Regions from separate parts of the Blautia sp. AM29-29 genome, predicted to be linked through region 2. Evidence: riboswitches for the same ligand, from Rfam matches in the RefSeq annotation. Region 2 holds a riboswitch; the other holds the start of a gene.
The links. Region 2 has a riboswitch for thiamine pyrophosphate ahead of DW769_RS10100 (energy-coupled thiamine transporter ThiT). Riboswitches for the same ligand answer to the same signal wherever they lie in the genome.

Region 1: another riboswitch for thiamine pyrophosphate. It lies ahead of thiM (hydroxyethylthiazole kinase); the one in region 2 lies ahead of DW769_RS10100 (energy-coupled thiamine transporter ThiT).

Annotation. Positions count from the first base shown of each region.
Region 1 is NZ_QUJD01000002.1:37,734-44,923, forward strand. It holds gene DW769_RS01880 (CYTH domain-containing protein) at 1-182, shown strand, start outside; gene proC (pyrroline-5-carboxylate reductase) at 363-1,160, opposite strand; gene DW769_RS01890 (ABC transporter substrate-binding protein) at 1,372-2,379, opposite strand; gene DW769_RS01895 (ketopantoate reductase family protein) at 2,702-3,658, shown strand; gene DW769_RS01900 (Gfo/Idh/MocA family protein) at 3,680-4,657, shown strand; TPP riboswitch at 5,035-5,146, shown strand; gene thiM (hydroxyethylthiazole kinase) at 5,273-6,094, shown strand; gene thiE (thiamine phosphate synthase) at 6,081-6,725, shown strand; gene thiD (bifunctional hydroxymethylpyrimidine kinase/phosphomethylpyrimidine kinase) at 6,841-7,190, shown strand, end outside.
Region 2 is NZ_QUJD01000012.1:34,467-41,656, forward strand. It holds gene DW769_RS10070 (DUF1836 domain-containing protein) at 1-434, shown strand, start outside; gene DW769_RS10075 (YerC/YecD family TrpR-related protein) at 494-793, opposite strand; gene DW769_RS10080 (AraC family transcriptional regulator) at 890-1,777, opposite strand; gene xylB (xylulokinase) at 1,799-3,268, opposite strand; gene DW769_RS10090 (L-fucose/L-arabinose isomerase family protein) at 3,393-4,859, opposite strand; gene DW769_RS10095 (DUF4867 family protein) at 4,968-5,585, opposite strand; TPP riboswitch at 5,738-5,847, shown strand; gene DW769_RS10100 (energy-coupled thiamine transporter ThiT) at 5,913-6,581, shown strand; gene DW769_RS10105 (SpoIIIAH-like family protein) at 6,653-7,190, opposite strand, start outside.

The DNA.
Region 1 (7,190 bases), on a different contig from region 2:
CGGATCTGACGATCGAGCTCGATGTCTTTGATGCGCCGTATGAAGGCCTTTACCTCGCAGAGGTGGAGTTTCCGGACGAAGCATCCGCAAACGCCTTTGTTCCTCCGGTATGGTTTGGAAAGGATGTAACCTATTCTTCCGATTATCACAACAGTACGCTCAGTAAAGGAAAAAAACTATAAATTACCAGAAAAAATCCCGGTGCCTTTTCCACGGCTGCCGGGATTTTTCCGCTCGTTTGTTTTTTTACTCTTTTTTGTGCTTGCTTTTTGCTTGTTTTGGTTTGTTTTTTTGTGCATACATTCTTTATTTTGCTGCTTTCACATTAGCGTCATTCTGTCAAAGCGGCGGTGCTGCTCCTTCTAATCCACTCCCTTTGATTTCCGGATGCAGGCTCGTGTTGCATCAATAACAGCACTTCTCAGTTTCTCCCGCTCCAGTACGGCAACCGCTTCGATGGTGGTTCCGCCTGGCGAGCAGACCATGTCTTTTAATTCTCCCGGGTGCATTCCTGTCTCGAGAAGCATTTTGGCGCTTCCAAGGACAGACTGTGCAGCAAATTCATATGCCTGTTTTCTCGGCATTCCTTCAGCTACGGCCGCATCTGCAAGAGCCTCCAGGAAAAGAAATACGTACGCCGGCGAGCTTCCGCTGACACCTGTGACGGTATCCATCAGATACTCCGGAACAACTTCTGCGCGGCCAAAGCTTTTCAGGAGGGTTAAAACGAGCTGCAGCTCTTCCTCCGTCACGAGATCATTGGCACAGACGCCGGTCATTCCTTCTCCGACGAGTGCTGGTGTGTTTGGCATGGTGCGAATTAACTTTGTTGGTTTTCCGATTTCTGTACCCAGCCATTGTAAAGACTTACCGGGAAGAATCGATACGATAATCTTCTCGGGTGAGATGAAGTTTTTGACGAGGTTTATTATATTTTTTATTTGGTTTGGCTTTACTGCCAGGAATACAAGATCGGATCCGGCTACGACCGCTTCGTTCTCCATAGTCGCCTGGACTCCAAACTGGTTGGTCAAGCGTTCCACACTTTTCTCCGTGCGGACCGATACCAGAATGTCATCTGCAGATACAACTCCTTTTTGGATCATTCCGCCAATCATGGCACTCGCCATGTTGCCGCCGCCTATAAAACCTACTTTCATGTCTGTTCGCCTCCGTATACCTGTGTTGTAAAAAACATATGCGACACCCATAGTATGCAACAAAATTTACTTTTTTGCAATACTTTTTCTCTATTTTTCTGCTTTTCTTTTACAATTTTCTTTATTTTTTTCGAATAAAATGTCGCTGTTTATCGACGAATGTCGAAAAGTGTCTTTTTCTGTCTTTTTTCGCTTTTCTATTCCGCCGGAATCAGCCTTTGGCGGCGGCCTCTTCGGCGTATTTTGTTGTCACGAGTGTCTTGTACGATGCCTTTTTCTCCAGCTCTCCCGCCTGCTCCAGAATCTCCTGCAGAAGATCAAAACTTTCTTCCTCAAAGATCAGATTTTCTTTCCACGTATCCTGCTCATAGTAGCGGCGCACGATCGCGGTGATGGTTTCCAGCTCGGTTTCTGCAAACTGCGGCGCAATCACTTCTGCAATCTCCTCCGGTGTGTGCGTCTGCACGAAGTCCATTCCCTTCTGCAGCGCCTTCGTGAATTTTTCTACGGTTGCGCCGTGCGTTTTCAGATAACTCTGTTTGACACTGTACGACGTATATGGCACATACCCGGATTCCGTTCCGACCGATGCCACGACATAGCCGTCGCCCTTCTGCTCGAGCAGTGTCGCGGACGGTTCAAATTCAATCGTATAATCCCCCTGCCCGCCGGAGAACGCGGCAGCTGTGGAACCAAAATCGATGCTCTGGTTGATGTTTACGTCTTTTTTATCAATCCCTTTCTGCGCCAGAACATACTCAAAGACCATTTCCGGCATACCGCCTTTTCTTCCCCCTAATACCTCTTTGTTTTTCAATTTCTCCCAGGTAAACGAATTGTCTTTCTCTCTTCCCACAACAAAGTTTCCCGCCCGCTGCGTCAGCTGCGCGAAGTTCACAACCGGGTCTGCGGTTCCCTCGAGGTACGCGTAGACGGTTGCCTCCGCCCCCATAAACCCGATATCCGCCTCGCCGGAAATCATCGCCGTCAGCACTTTATCTGCACCAAATCCTGTCATCAGCGTCAGATCAATGCCCTCATCCGCGAAATACCCCTCCTCAATTGCCACATACTGCGGGGCGTAAAAAATGGAGTGGGCAACCTCATTTAATGTCACCTGCTCCACTTTTTCTTTTGTCTCATCTTTTGCCCCGCATCCCGCCAGCGTCACTGCCGCCATTGCCAGTACAAGCGCACCTGTCAGCCATTTTCCTTTCATCAACAGATTCTCCTGTTTTTTCATTCTAACCTTAGAATATGATTTCCCGGTAAAAATGCGTGCAAAAAACGAAGGAGAAATGTTCGAATTTCGTTTCTCCTTCGTTTCTTATTTCTTCTCTTGTTTTTCTTTTGCCTTCTGTTCTTCTTTCGTCCGGATTTTGTCTTCGTACATTTTCTTTTCATTCTACAATCTACCTTATCGCTCCATCAACACATTTAGGCTTCCTTTTCCGAAATTTTCTATTTTGAAAAACAAATTGAGGATCTCCGCAAAATTTGTTATAGTAAGGGTAATTCAAACAGTTACAAAGGAGGCTATTATGAAAATAAAATCAGTTGCTGTTCTGGGCGCCGGAGCGGTTGGGTCTTATGTGATCTGGGGGCTTTCGGAGAAAAAGGACATCCGGCTTGGCGTTATCGCGTCCGGGGAACGGGCGAAGCGTCTGAAAAACAAAGGATGCAAAATTAACGATACGGTTTATCACCCGGAGGTATGGACACCGGAAGAGGCACACGGCGTGGATTTTCTGATCGTCTCGCTCAAATACGGCGCACTGCCGGGGGCTCTTGACAATATTACTGCCGTTACCGGCGAGAATACTGTGATCATGAGTCTGATGAACGGCGTGGACAGTGAGGAGATCATCGCGCAAAAAGTCGGTGCGGAGCATCTGCTTCATGCTGTTATCAAAGTAGCTTCTCATAAAGAGAATGACGGCTACGTTTTCAACCCTGAGGCGACGCTCGGCATCATTTTCGGCGAAGTTTCGGCTCCGTACGACAGTGAGCGTGTGCAGGCTGTTCTGGATCTGTTCTCCGGCACAGGGCTGCATTACCGGGCAACCGATTGTATTTTAGAGGAAATATGGAGCAAATTCCGGCTGAATGTCTGCAATAACCTGCCGCAGGCTATTCTCGGTGCCGGGGTCGGCTGCTACCGCGACAGTGTGCATATGAAGGCGATCAGCGACGGACTCCGCGCAGAACTGATAGCGATTGCGGAGGCAAAGGGAATTGATATCAGCAAGGCGGATGTCTCCTCGGGACGCGGAAGTGCGGTTCCGCCGACGGCGCGCTACTCGACGCTCCAGGATCTCGATGCGGGACGCCATACGGAAATTGATATGTTCTCGGGTGCGCTGATCCGCATGGGAAAAGAGCTTGGAATTCCAACGCCTTACAATGAATTTACGTACCATATGATCAAAGCACTGGAAGAGAAAAACGACGGACGGTTTGACTACAGCGGAAGCGAAGAACCGCTCTGGGCGAAATAGATACGATAGGAGAATCTCACGATGAAAGAAATCAAATGGGCTGTACTCGGATGCGGTGTGATTGCAAATGAAATGGCGGTCGCACTGCAGAAAAACGGAAAGAATATTTACGCGGTCGGCAACCGGACCCATGAGAAGGCGGCTGCTTTTGCGGAGAAATATGGAATTGGAAAAGTTTACGATGATTTCCATGAGATGTTTACCGATCCGGAGGTCGATGTCATTTATATCACGACGCCGCACAACACGCATCTTGGCTTTATGAAAGAGGCGATTGCCAATGGAAAACACATTCTCGTTGAGAAATCGATTACGCTGAACAGCGACGAGCTCGACGAGGCCATAGCGCTTGCAAAAGAAAAAGGTGTCATCATCGGAGAGGCAATGACGATTTACCATATGCCGATCTACAAAGAGCTGAAAAAAATTCTCGACTCCGGCCGTCTCGGCAGAGTCAATCTGATCACGATGAACTTCGGCAGTTTCAAAGAGTACAACATGAAGAACCGCTTCTTCAACCGGAATCTCGCAGGCGGCGCGATGCTTGATATCGGCGTATACGCACTCTCCTTCCTCCGCTGGTTCTTCGACTCCAAGCCGGATCAGCTCCTTTCCCAGGTAAAGCCCGCTCCGACCGGTGTGGACGAGCAGGCCGGCCTCCTTCTCACCAATCAGGAAGGACAGATGGCAAGTGTGATGCTCTCTCTCCACTCCAAACAGCCGAAACGCGGCATGGTTTCCTGTGAGAACGGATTTATCGAGATCATGGAGTACCCGCGTGCCTGGGAAGCAAAAATCACAGACGCTTCCACCGGCGAATCCGAAATCATCAAAGCCGGTGACAACGCCGATGCACTCGCCTATGAGCTCGCCGACATGGAACGCGCCATCAATGGAGATGCATCTGCCATGCACCTCGACTACACGAAGGACGTCATGGATCTGATGACCTCCTTCCGCAGAACCTGGGGCTATACGTACCCGGAGGAAGAAAAATAAGATTCGCACATCAAAAGCCCCTGCCCGGCACACATCAGATGCCGGGCAGGGGCACTTCTTTTCACCTGCAATACTCTGCAATTTTCTTTTTCAGTAATTCCGCATCAATCGGCTTTGCGATATGCACGTCCACGAGGATCAGGTCGAAGGTGTATTCCGGGCTGTCCTGGTAGAGTTCAAGCTTCTTTGTTCTTCCATCGTTTCACCCGTCTTCCACGCATATTTTATACTTCATTTTACGCTGATATTATTTTCTCTTTCAACCCAAATAACATTACATTTCCAATATTTTGCATGTCTTTTTTATTTTTCTGAAATTTTTTTAAATTTTCCGTTTTTCTCTTGCACAATTGTTTTTATGCGTATATAATTGTCTGCAGAAAGCAAAGGGGAGCTCGCGTGCGAAGCGGGCTGAGAGTAGGATGCATCTCCTAGACCCTGAACCTGATTTGGGTAATGCCAACGTAGGGAGATACGATATGCACATTTTCTGCAGATATACCTCCACGTATATCTGCTTTTTTAATCTCTATGAACACATCATCAACAGGTTCTTCCAGTACCACAAGGGAATTTGCTTCTGCAAAAATACTCACACAGGAGGAACAAAAAATTATGTTAGGCACTTGTCTTGACAATGTCAGAAAAACAACCCCTCTCGTACACAACATCACAAATTACGTTACGGTAAACGATGTCGCCAATATTCTGCTGGCATGCGGCGCAAGCCCGATCATGTCCGATGAACCGGAGGATGTCGAGGATATCACCTCCATCTGCGGCGGTCTGAACATCAACATTGGAACGCTGCACAGAACGAGCATCGACGGCATGTACCGTGCCGGTGCAAAAGCAGCTTCGCTCGGCCACAAAATCCTGCTCGATCCAGTCGGCGCAGGCGCAAGCCACTTACGTACTTCGACCGCAGTCGGACTGATGGAAAAAATCCCGTTCACCGTCATCCGCGGAAATATTTCCGAAATCAAAACACTGGCACTTGGAAGCGGAACGACAAAGGGTGTTGACGCAGACGTTGCCGATAAAGTAACAGACGAAAACCTCGACAGCGCCGTTGCTTTTGCAAAAAACTTTGCGAAAGACCACAACTGTGTTGTCGCCATCACAGGAGCGATCGACCTCGTTGCCGATGCTGACACCTGCTACGTGATCCGCAACGGACGCGCCGAGATGGGAAGCATCACCGGAACAGGCTGCCAGCTCTCCGGCATGATGACCGCTTACCTCGTTGCCAACCCGGACGAGCCGTTAAAAGCCGCTGCTGCCGCTGTCTGCGCGATGGGACTTGCCGGCGAGATCGGCTGGAGCCATATGAAACCGGAAGACGGCAACTCCACCTACCGGAACCGCATCATCGACGCCATCTACCACATGGACGGCGAGACGCTGGAGAAAGGTGCAAAGTATGAAGTGCGATAAAAAAGGCCTGCTTTTATATGCTGTGACAGACCGCAGCTGGCTGAACGGCGAGACACTGTACAGCCAGGTGGAAAAGGCTCTGCAGGGCGGCGCAACGTTTATCCAGCTCCGCGAAAAAAATCTTGACCAGGATCACTTTATGGAAGAGGCACTGGAACTGAAAAAACTCTGTGCCGCATACCATGTTCCTTTCGTCATCAACGATAACGTGGAAATCGCAGCTAAGATGGATGCGGACGGCGTTCATGTCGGCCAGAGCGATATGGAGGCCGGCGATGTCCGTGCAAAGCTTGGCCCGGACAAGATCATCGGCGTTTCGGCACAGACCGTGGAACAGGCCATTCTCGCCGAGCAGCGCGGGGCAGATTACCTCGGCGTCGGCGCGGTCTTCCACACCGGTTCCAAGGCGGATGCGGAGGATGTCAGCCACGAAACGCTGACTGCTATCTGCAATGCCGTTAAAATCCCTGTCATCGCCATCGGCGGCATCACACGCGATAACGTGACGGAGCTTTCCGGCAGCGGCATCTGCGGCATCGCCGTCATCAGTGCCATTTTTGCACAGAAAGACATTGTTTCCGCAACGAAGGATCTGAAAGAACAGACTCTGCGCATGCTGGAAAACAAATAATTTTACGTAACCATTCATCCTCACACCAGGCGGCAGACTGGGGGCACCACTTTCTTTGTCGCCTGTCCAAAAAGAAAAGTAATGCAAAGGAGTAATTCTCATGGACGCGAAAAACATGAAAACAGCATTAACAATCGCGGGAAGTGATTCCAGCGGAGGCGCCGGCATTCAGGCAGACATCAAAACCATGATCACAAACGGAGTTTACGCCATGTCGGCAATTACCGCACTCACCGCCCAGAACACCACCGGAGTTTCCGGTATTTTCGATGTAACACCGGAGTTTCTGGCCGCACAGCTTGACGCCGTCTTTACGGACATCTTCCCGGACGCCGTCAAAATCGGTATGGTATCCTCCCCGGCACTGATCGAAGTCATCTCCGAACGGCTTCGCTTCTACCAGGCCAAACACATCGTTGTGGACCCGGTCCTCGTCGCTACAAGCGGCTCCGCGCTCGCTTCGGG
Region 2 (7,190 bases):
ACAACTATGCAAAAAACAAGCTGCTCCCGCCGCCGGTCAAAAAGAAATATTCGCCGGAGCACATGATGCTTCTGGTTTTTATTTACTACTTTAAAAACATCCTCTCGATCACGGATATCCAGACACTGCTCGCCCCGATCACCGATCGGTATTTCGGCACGGAGAGCGGCTTTTCCATCAAAGATATCTACGACGAAATTTTCCAGATGGAAAAAGAAGAAATTGCATCCGTAAAAGAAGATCTTCTGAAAAAAGCGGATGTATCCAAGTCCATGTTCGGCAGCTCACCGGAGGAGGACCGGGAATTTCTCCAGCTCTTTTCGTTTATCTGTCTGCTGAGTTTCGATGTCTATCTGAAAAAACAGATGCTCGAGCACATGGTGGATGAACTGGCATCCCTCGCGGCGCCTTCTGATCCGAAAAAGAAAAATTAAGAACAAATGTGTAATCAAAAAAAGACGGCTGCGTTGGAATCGCACCGTCTTTTTTGATTTTACACATTTTCTTTCTTTTCCATCCGTTCAAACACCATCTCATATCCGTCGTTTCCATAGCTTAAGGAACGGTTCACGCGGCTGATCGTCGCCGTGGATGCTCCCGTCTTTTCGGAGATTTCCAGATACGTTCTCTTCTCCCGCAGCATTTTCGCCACTTCAAACCGCTGCGACAGCGAAAGCAGTTCATTGATGGTGCATACATCCTCAAAAAAAGTATAGCATTCTTCCTTATTCTTCAGACACAAAATTGCCTCAAAAAGCTGGTCTACTGCTTCTGAATGAAGTTTCTTGTTCATTTCAAACCCTCCTGTACGAAAATTAAGCCCCCATCTCATTCTTATAACTCGGAATACTACCATTTTAGCACAGTAAAGTGTGAAATACAAGTCCTTTTATCCCTGCATCAGCAAAGCCTGTACCATCGACTCCCGCTGTCTGCGGTAATCGCTCGGCGAACAGGCCTTTACCGTCTTGAAGGTACGGTTGAAGGCACTTAAAGAAGAGAATCCGGAATTCATCGCCACATCCGTGATACTCATCTTTTTGTCGTACAGAAGCTCCTCTGCGCGTTTGACGCGTTTAGAATTGAGGTACTCATAGAATGTCATGTTCATGTACTGCTTGAAAATTCTGGTAAAGTGGAACTTGGAAAATCCGCTGACCGCAGCTACTTCCTCGAGAGAAAGATTCTCCATGTAATGGACATTGATATAACGGCAGGCGCTTAAAACAGTCTCTATATATTCCTGCTGCTTCATTGCCCCGAACGTATTCTGCGCGTTGGCATCCGAAAAGCCCTTGCGGCCAAACTCTGAAAAAAGCTCTTTGAGGCCGGTGCAGATTCTGTGCGTCATCACTGCGCCCTCATTATCGTATTCCCGCACCAGTTCCAGAATCTGGCTGCGTAGAAACAGATAGAAGGGATCTTCCTCATCCTCTTTTTTGAAGTAGATGGCCGGAAGCCGCAGGAAAATCGTTTCCATTTCTTCCTGATTCTCCACACAGCCCGGTTCCACCAGCATGACAATCCGTTCTCCCTGGGATACGAATCTCATTCCGTGTACAACGCCGGAATTGATCATAATGATGTCGCCCTCTTTCAGATTATAGCTGTCTTTTCCGACAACAACCTCATATTCACCTCTGGTCGGCATGATAATTTCAATTGCGGTATGCCAGTGCTCCGGATAGCCTTCTGTCACGGTGTTGTGAAAGATTTCAAACGCCGGCGGGTTTGCTGCATTCCGGTCAAATGTTTTCCCATGTTCCACTTTCTTCATCTTATTTCTTACCTCTTTTTATTACAGCAGCTCTGTAAACAGATCTTTTACGGTCGGATAAATCTTTGCAAATTTCTGATACTGGTGCTCATATTTCTCAACCAGTTCCGGTTCCGGCTCGATGGTCTCTGTCACACGAACAATTTTTTCTGCCGCCTCTTCTACGGATGAAAAGACACCGCAGGCAACGGCTGCCAGCATGGCTCCGCCAAGTGCCGGGCCTTCCTCGGACTCAATACGGTCCACTTTGATGTTCAGCACGTTTGCGATCATGCGTCTCCACAGCGGGCTCTTTGCACCGCCTCCGCAGATTTTCGTTCTCTCGATCTGGATGCCGAGGGATTTTGCTACCTCAAAGGAATCGCGGATCGCAAAGGCAACGCCCTCGAGAACAGCCTGGGTCATATCCTCTCTTGTGGTGTCCATAGTCAGGCCGATGAAGGTTCCTCTTGCATCCGGGTTGTTGTGCGGGGAACGCTCGCCCATCAGATACGGCAGGAAGAAGACATTATTCTCGCCAAGTTTTGTGATGTTCTCCTGCTCTTTTGTATATTCTTTTGTGCGGATGATTTCATCCATCCACCATTTGTTGCAGGAAGCTGCACTCAGCATGCATCCCATCAGGTGATAGTGGCCGTCTGCGTGTGCGAATGCGTGCAGGGCATTGTGGCTGTCTACGCCGAATTTGCTGCTGGAAATGAATACGGTTCCGCTTGTACCAAGGGAAACGTTGCACATGCCGTCGCCTACGGTTCCGGTTCCGACTGCGGCTGCTGCGTTGTCTCCGGCTCCTGCTACAACTTTACAGGTCTCCGGCAGTCCAAGTTCTGCTGCTACTTCCGGTTTTAAGGTTCCGACAGCGTCAAAGCTCTCATGGAGCTCCGGAAGCATCTCCAGGGAAATACCGCAGATTTCTGCCATCTCTTTTGACCAGCATTTGTTCTTGACATCCATCAGAAGCATGCCCGATGCATCGGAGTAGTCGCTTACGAATGCGCCGGAGAGACGGTATGCCAGGTAATCTTTTGGAAGCATGATTTTGCAGATTTTTGCGAAGTTATCCGGCTCATTTTCTTTCACCCAGAGAATCTTCGGTGCGGTAAAGCCTGCAAATGCAATGTTTGCGGTGTACTCGGAGAGTTTTTCTTTTCCGATTACGGTGTTCAGATAATCGGTCTGTTTTGCGGTACGGCCGTCGTTCCAGAGGATCGCCGGGCGGATGACGTTATCGTTCTCATCCAGGATGACAAGGCCATGCATCTGGCCGCCGAAGCTGATGCCGGCTACCTGGGATTTGTCTACGTCTTTTACCAGCTCGCGGATTCCCTCTTTACTCTGCTCCCACCAGTCTTCCGGTTTCTGCTCAGACCAGCCTGGATGCGGGAAATACAGCGGGTACTCTCTCGATACAATATTTACAATTTTGCCTTCCTCGTCCATCAGAAGCAGTTTGACAGCGGAAGTACCAAGGTCAACACCAATAAAATACATGTCGAATCTCCTTTTTCTACTCTTTTTCAAAAAGGGCGGCAGCAGACCTAGATCTCTGCTCCGCCCTTTTGCTTATGCGTTACTGCATATCTTTCTTATTTTTCAGTGAATCTTCCGGAACGGATTAGCCCCACGGATTCTCTGTCGGGTAACGAACACCCTTCGGCTGGTTGTAGCCGATCTCATCTACTTCGACACCGAGCATTTTGAATACTTCGAATAACGGTTTTCCGAAGTGTCCGAATGCTACTGCGCCGTGATGCGGATAGTTTTTCTCTACCAGTACGTGACGGTAGAATCTGCCCATCTCCGGAATAGCGAAGATACCGATGCTTCCGAAGGAACGTGTTGCTACAGGAAGAACCTCGCCCTCTGCGATGTATCCGCGCAGTTTTGCGTCAGATGTGCTCTGCAGACGATAGAAGGTGATGTCTCCAGGAACGATATCTCCCTCGAGGGTACCCTGTGTTACTTCTTCCGGAAGGGTTCTTGCCATGATCATCTGATATTTCATAGAGCAGAATGCCAGTTTGGTGGAAGCGGTATTTCCGCAGTGGAATCCCATGAAGGTATCTTTTAGGGTGTAATCAAATTTGCCTTTGATTTCGCTCTCATACATATCCTTCGGAACGGTGTTGTTGATGTCGAGGAGTGTTACGGTGTCTTTGGATACAACGGTTCCGATGAACTCGGACAGTGTTCCGTAGATATCTACCTCACAGGATACCGGGATGCCCATCTTGGTCAGACGGCTGTTGACATAGCAAGGAACGAATCCGAACTGTGTCTGGAATGCCGGCCAGCATTTTCCGGTCAGGGTTACGTATTTTCTGGAGCCTTTGTGTGCTTCGATCCAGTCTAACAGGGTGATCTCGTACTGAGCCAGTTTCGGCAGGATTTCCGGTTTCAGGTTTCCTTCGCCGAGCTCTTTTGCCATATCTTCTACGACTGCCGGGATTCTCTCGTCGCCTGCGTGTTTGTTGAATGCTTCAAACAGGTCAAGCTCGGAGTTCTCTTCGATTTCTACGCCGAGGTTGTACAGCTGTTTGATCGGTGCGTTACATGCCAGGAAGTTGGTCGGACGCGGTCCGAAGCTGATGATTTTCAGGTTCTTAACAGCTACAACTGCAGTTGCAACCGGTACGAAATCTTTGATCATGGCTGCTACGTCTTCTGCATCGCCAACCGGGTACTCCGGAATGTATGCGTGCAGGTTGCGCAGTTTCAGGTTGTAGCTTGCGTTCAGAACGCCGCAGTATGCATCGCCGCGTCCGCCTACAAGGTCGTCGCCGGTCTCTTCTGCTGCTGCTACTACCATGCAAGGTCCGTCGAAGTATTTTACAAGCAGGGTTTCCTCGGTCTCCGGTCCGAAGTTTCCAAGGTACACAACAAGTGCATCACACTCTGCTTTTTTCAGGTCTTCGAGTGCGTTCATCATGTCGATTTCATTCTCGACGATGATTGGACATTCGTAGATTTCTCCGTCGTATGCTTTTACGACTGCTTTTCTTCTGTTCTCGGAAAGGCTGTTCGGGAAGCAGTCACGGCTTACTGCAACGATACCTAATTTGATTTCCGGTGTATTGTTGATCATTTTTGAAGATCCTCCTTTTTGGGTTTTCTTGGTTTTTGGTTTCTTTTTATGTTCAGAACTGCTCTTTTGGGGCAGTGTTTCTGATTTCTGGTTTTGTCTCTGGTTTTATTTTACCGAGAGGTTTTCTCCTTTGATGCCTGCTACGCTTCCAGCGATGTTTGCATCCGGGTGGCTTAAGAGCCATTTGTTTCTGGCGAAGAGCAGGTCGTCTTCCGGGGTGTGTTTTTCTTCCAGGGTGATGTCGGTATTGGTTCCTTTTGGAAGGACTACGACGCATTTGAAGCCGCTGGCTGCCACGTTGCATGGTGCGTAGTGGAGGGTGGTTGCGTAGACTTCAATGGTGGTTCCGGCCGGGATTAAGAAGGCCTCCATTTTGGATGAGTCGTAGGTGTGGTCTTCGGTGATGTCCTGTTCTTTTCCGAGGATCAGGATCAGGTCGGTTACGGCGATGTTGATTTCGCTGTCGCGGTGGTATTCTACGGCGTTCAGTAAATGGTTGTGGCCGTTGCAGTAGCCGATCTGGATCGGCATGCCGCCGTAGAGGCTGTCGGATACGGACTGGGCGCTTTTGCAGGCTTCGAGGCTTTCAATGGAAGGCTCGTAGACTACGTCGTCGGGACATGGGGTCTCGGACATGGCGGTGATGATGTCGCTGACGTCGAGGTCTTTGATGACTTTGCCGTACTGGCGGAATGCTTCGTCTGTTACTTTCAGAATCTGCATTGTGTTGGTGCTCCTTTCGTACAATTAGTTTAATGATTGAACTAATTGTAATATAGCACTTGTATGTACTTCTTGTCAACATGTATTTGGATGAAAAAACGGACGGGTTGACAAATAAGGGGGAGGTTGGTATACTTTAATACGTTAAAATAATAAGACGCTAGGGGAGCCTTTGGCTGAGAACGTGGGACAGGGATAAGCTCACGGACCCTCACTACCTGAACGGGATAATTCCTGCGTAGGGAAGCTGGAACGTGGTTTCGGAGGTGATTCGGGACTGTGTTTTTATGTGAGCCCCTCCAAGCGGAATGCGAAGGAGGTTTTTTTATGAGTTTTTTTGTTACTGCTGACGGCGGACTGACGACGGCCGGTTATGTTGGATGCGTGGTGCTGATGGTGGCGCTGGTGGTGATTGCTTCGGTTCTTTCTGCTCAGAAGAGTAAGGGGACGGGAATGGATGCAAGGAAGCTGGCGTTTTGTGCGATGGGGATGGCGCTGGCGTTTGTGACTTCGTATGTGAAGGTGTTTGAGCTGCCGTACGGGGGATCGGTTACGTTGTTTTCGATGCTGTTTATTGTGCTGATTGCGAACTGGTATGGGGCGAAGACGGGTATTCTCGTTGGTTTTGCTTATGGACTGCTGCAGTTTATCCAGGGGCCGTATGTGCTGTCGCTATTCCAGGTGTGCTGTGATTATGTGTTTGCGTTTGCGGCGCTGGGTGTGGCCGGATTCTTTGGAAAGAAGAAAAACGGGCTGCTGATCGGGTATATTGTGGCTGTGCTGGCGAGGGGATTTTTCCATACGTTAGGCGGGTATCTGTACTGGATGGATTATATGCCGGAGAATTTCCCGCAGTCTTTGAAGGCGCTGTATCCGATTATTTACAACTACAGCTATCTGCTGGCTGAAGGTGTGCTGACGGTGATTCTGATCTCGCTGCCGCCGGTGAAGAAAGCACTGCAGACGGTTGCAAGAACGGCACATGGTGCAAATTAAATAGAATTACGTAAAAAAATCCGGGAACGCATGATTTTGCGTTTCCGGATTTTTTACGTGGATATCAAAATTTACTGAGCACTCTCCTCTGCGGCTGTGTCGGCGGCGGAGCTCATGGGGGTGATGACGATGTTTTCTACGCCGATTCCGGTTTTGCGGGTTACGATGTCTTCGATCTGGGCACGCTGTTCCTCGGTTACTTCTTTCATCGGAACGACGATGTCGGCGGTTTCGCCGGTCAGGTTTACGACGACGTCGGTGAAGCCTTTGGCTTCGAGGAGGAGTTCGGTTGCCGACTCTTTTTCTACGAGTTCCGTCATTTCCACCATGCTCTGGACGGCGCTCTGGCGCTCGGTTTCGGAGAGGTTGGTGTTGTTGATGATTTCGTTTAAGGTGTCTTTATTCTGGGAACGGATCTGTTCCCGGTCGATTCTGGCCTGGGCCATGTATGTAGATGCCCCGGCAAGGACAGCCTCTCCCGGTGTTTCTGTGATGGTCCGCGAGGAATCGCCAGCGGCTCCGGCGTCCACCTCATCGGTGATGTCGGTGTCAAGGCTGGAGATGTCTTTTAATACGGTGCTTGTGTCTGCGGTGGTTCCGTCTGCCGTT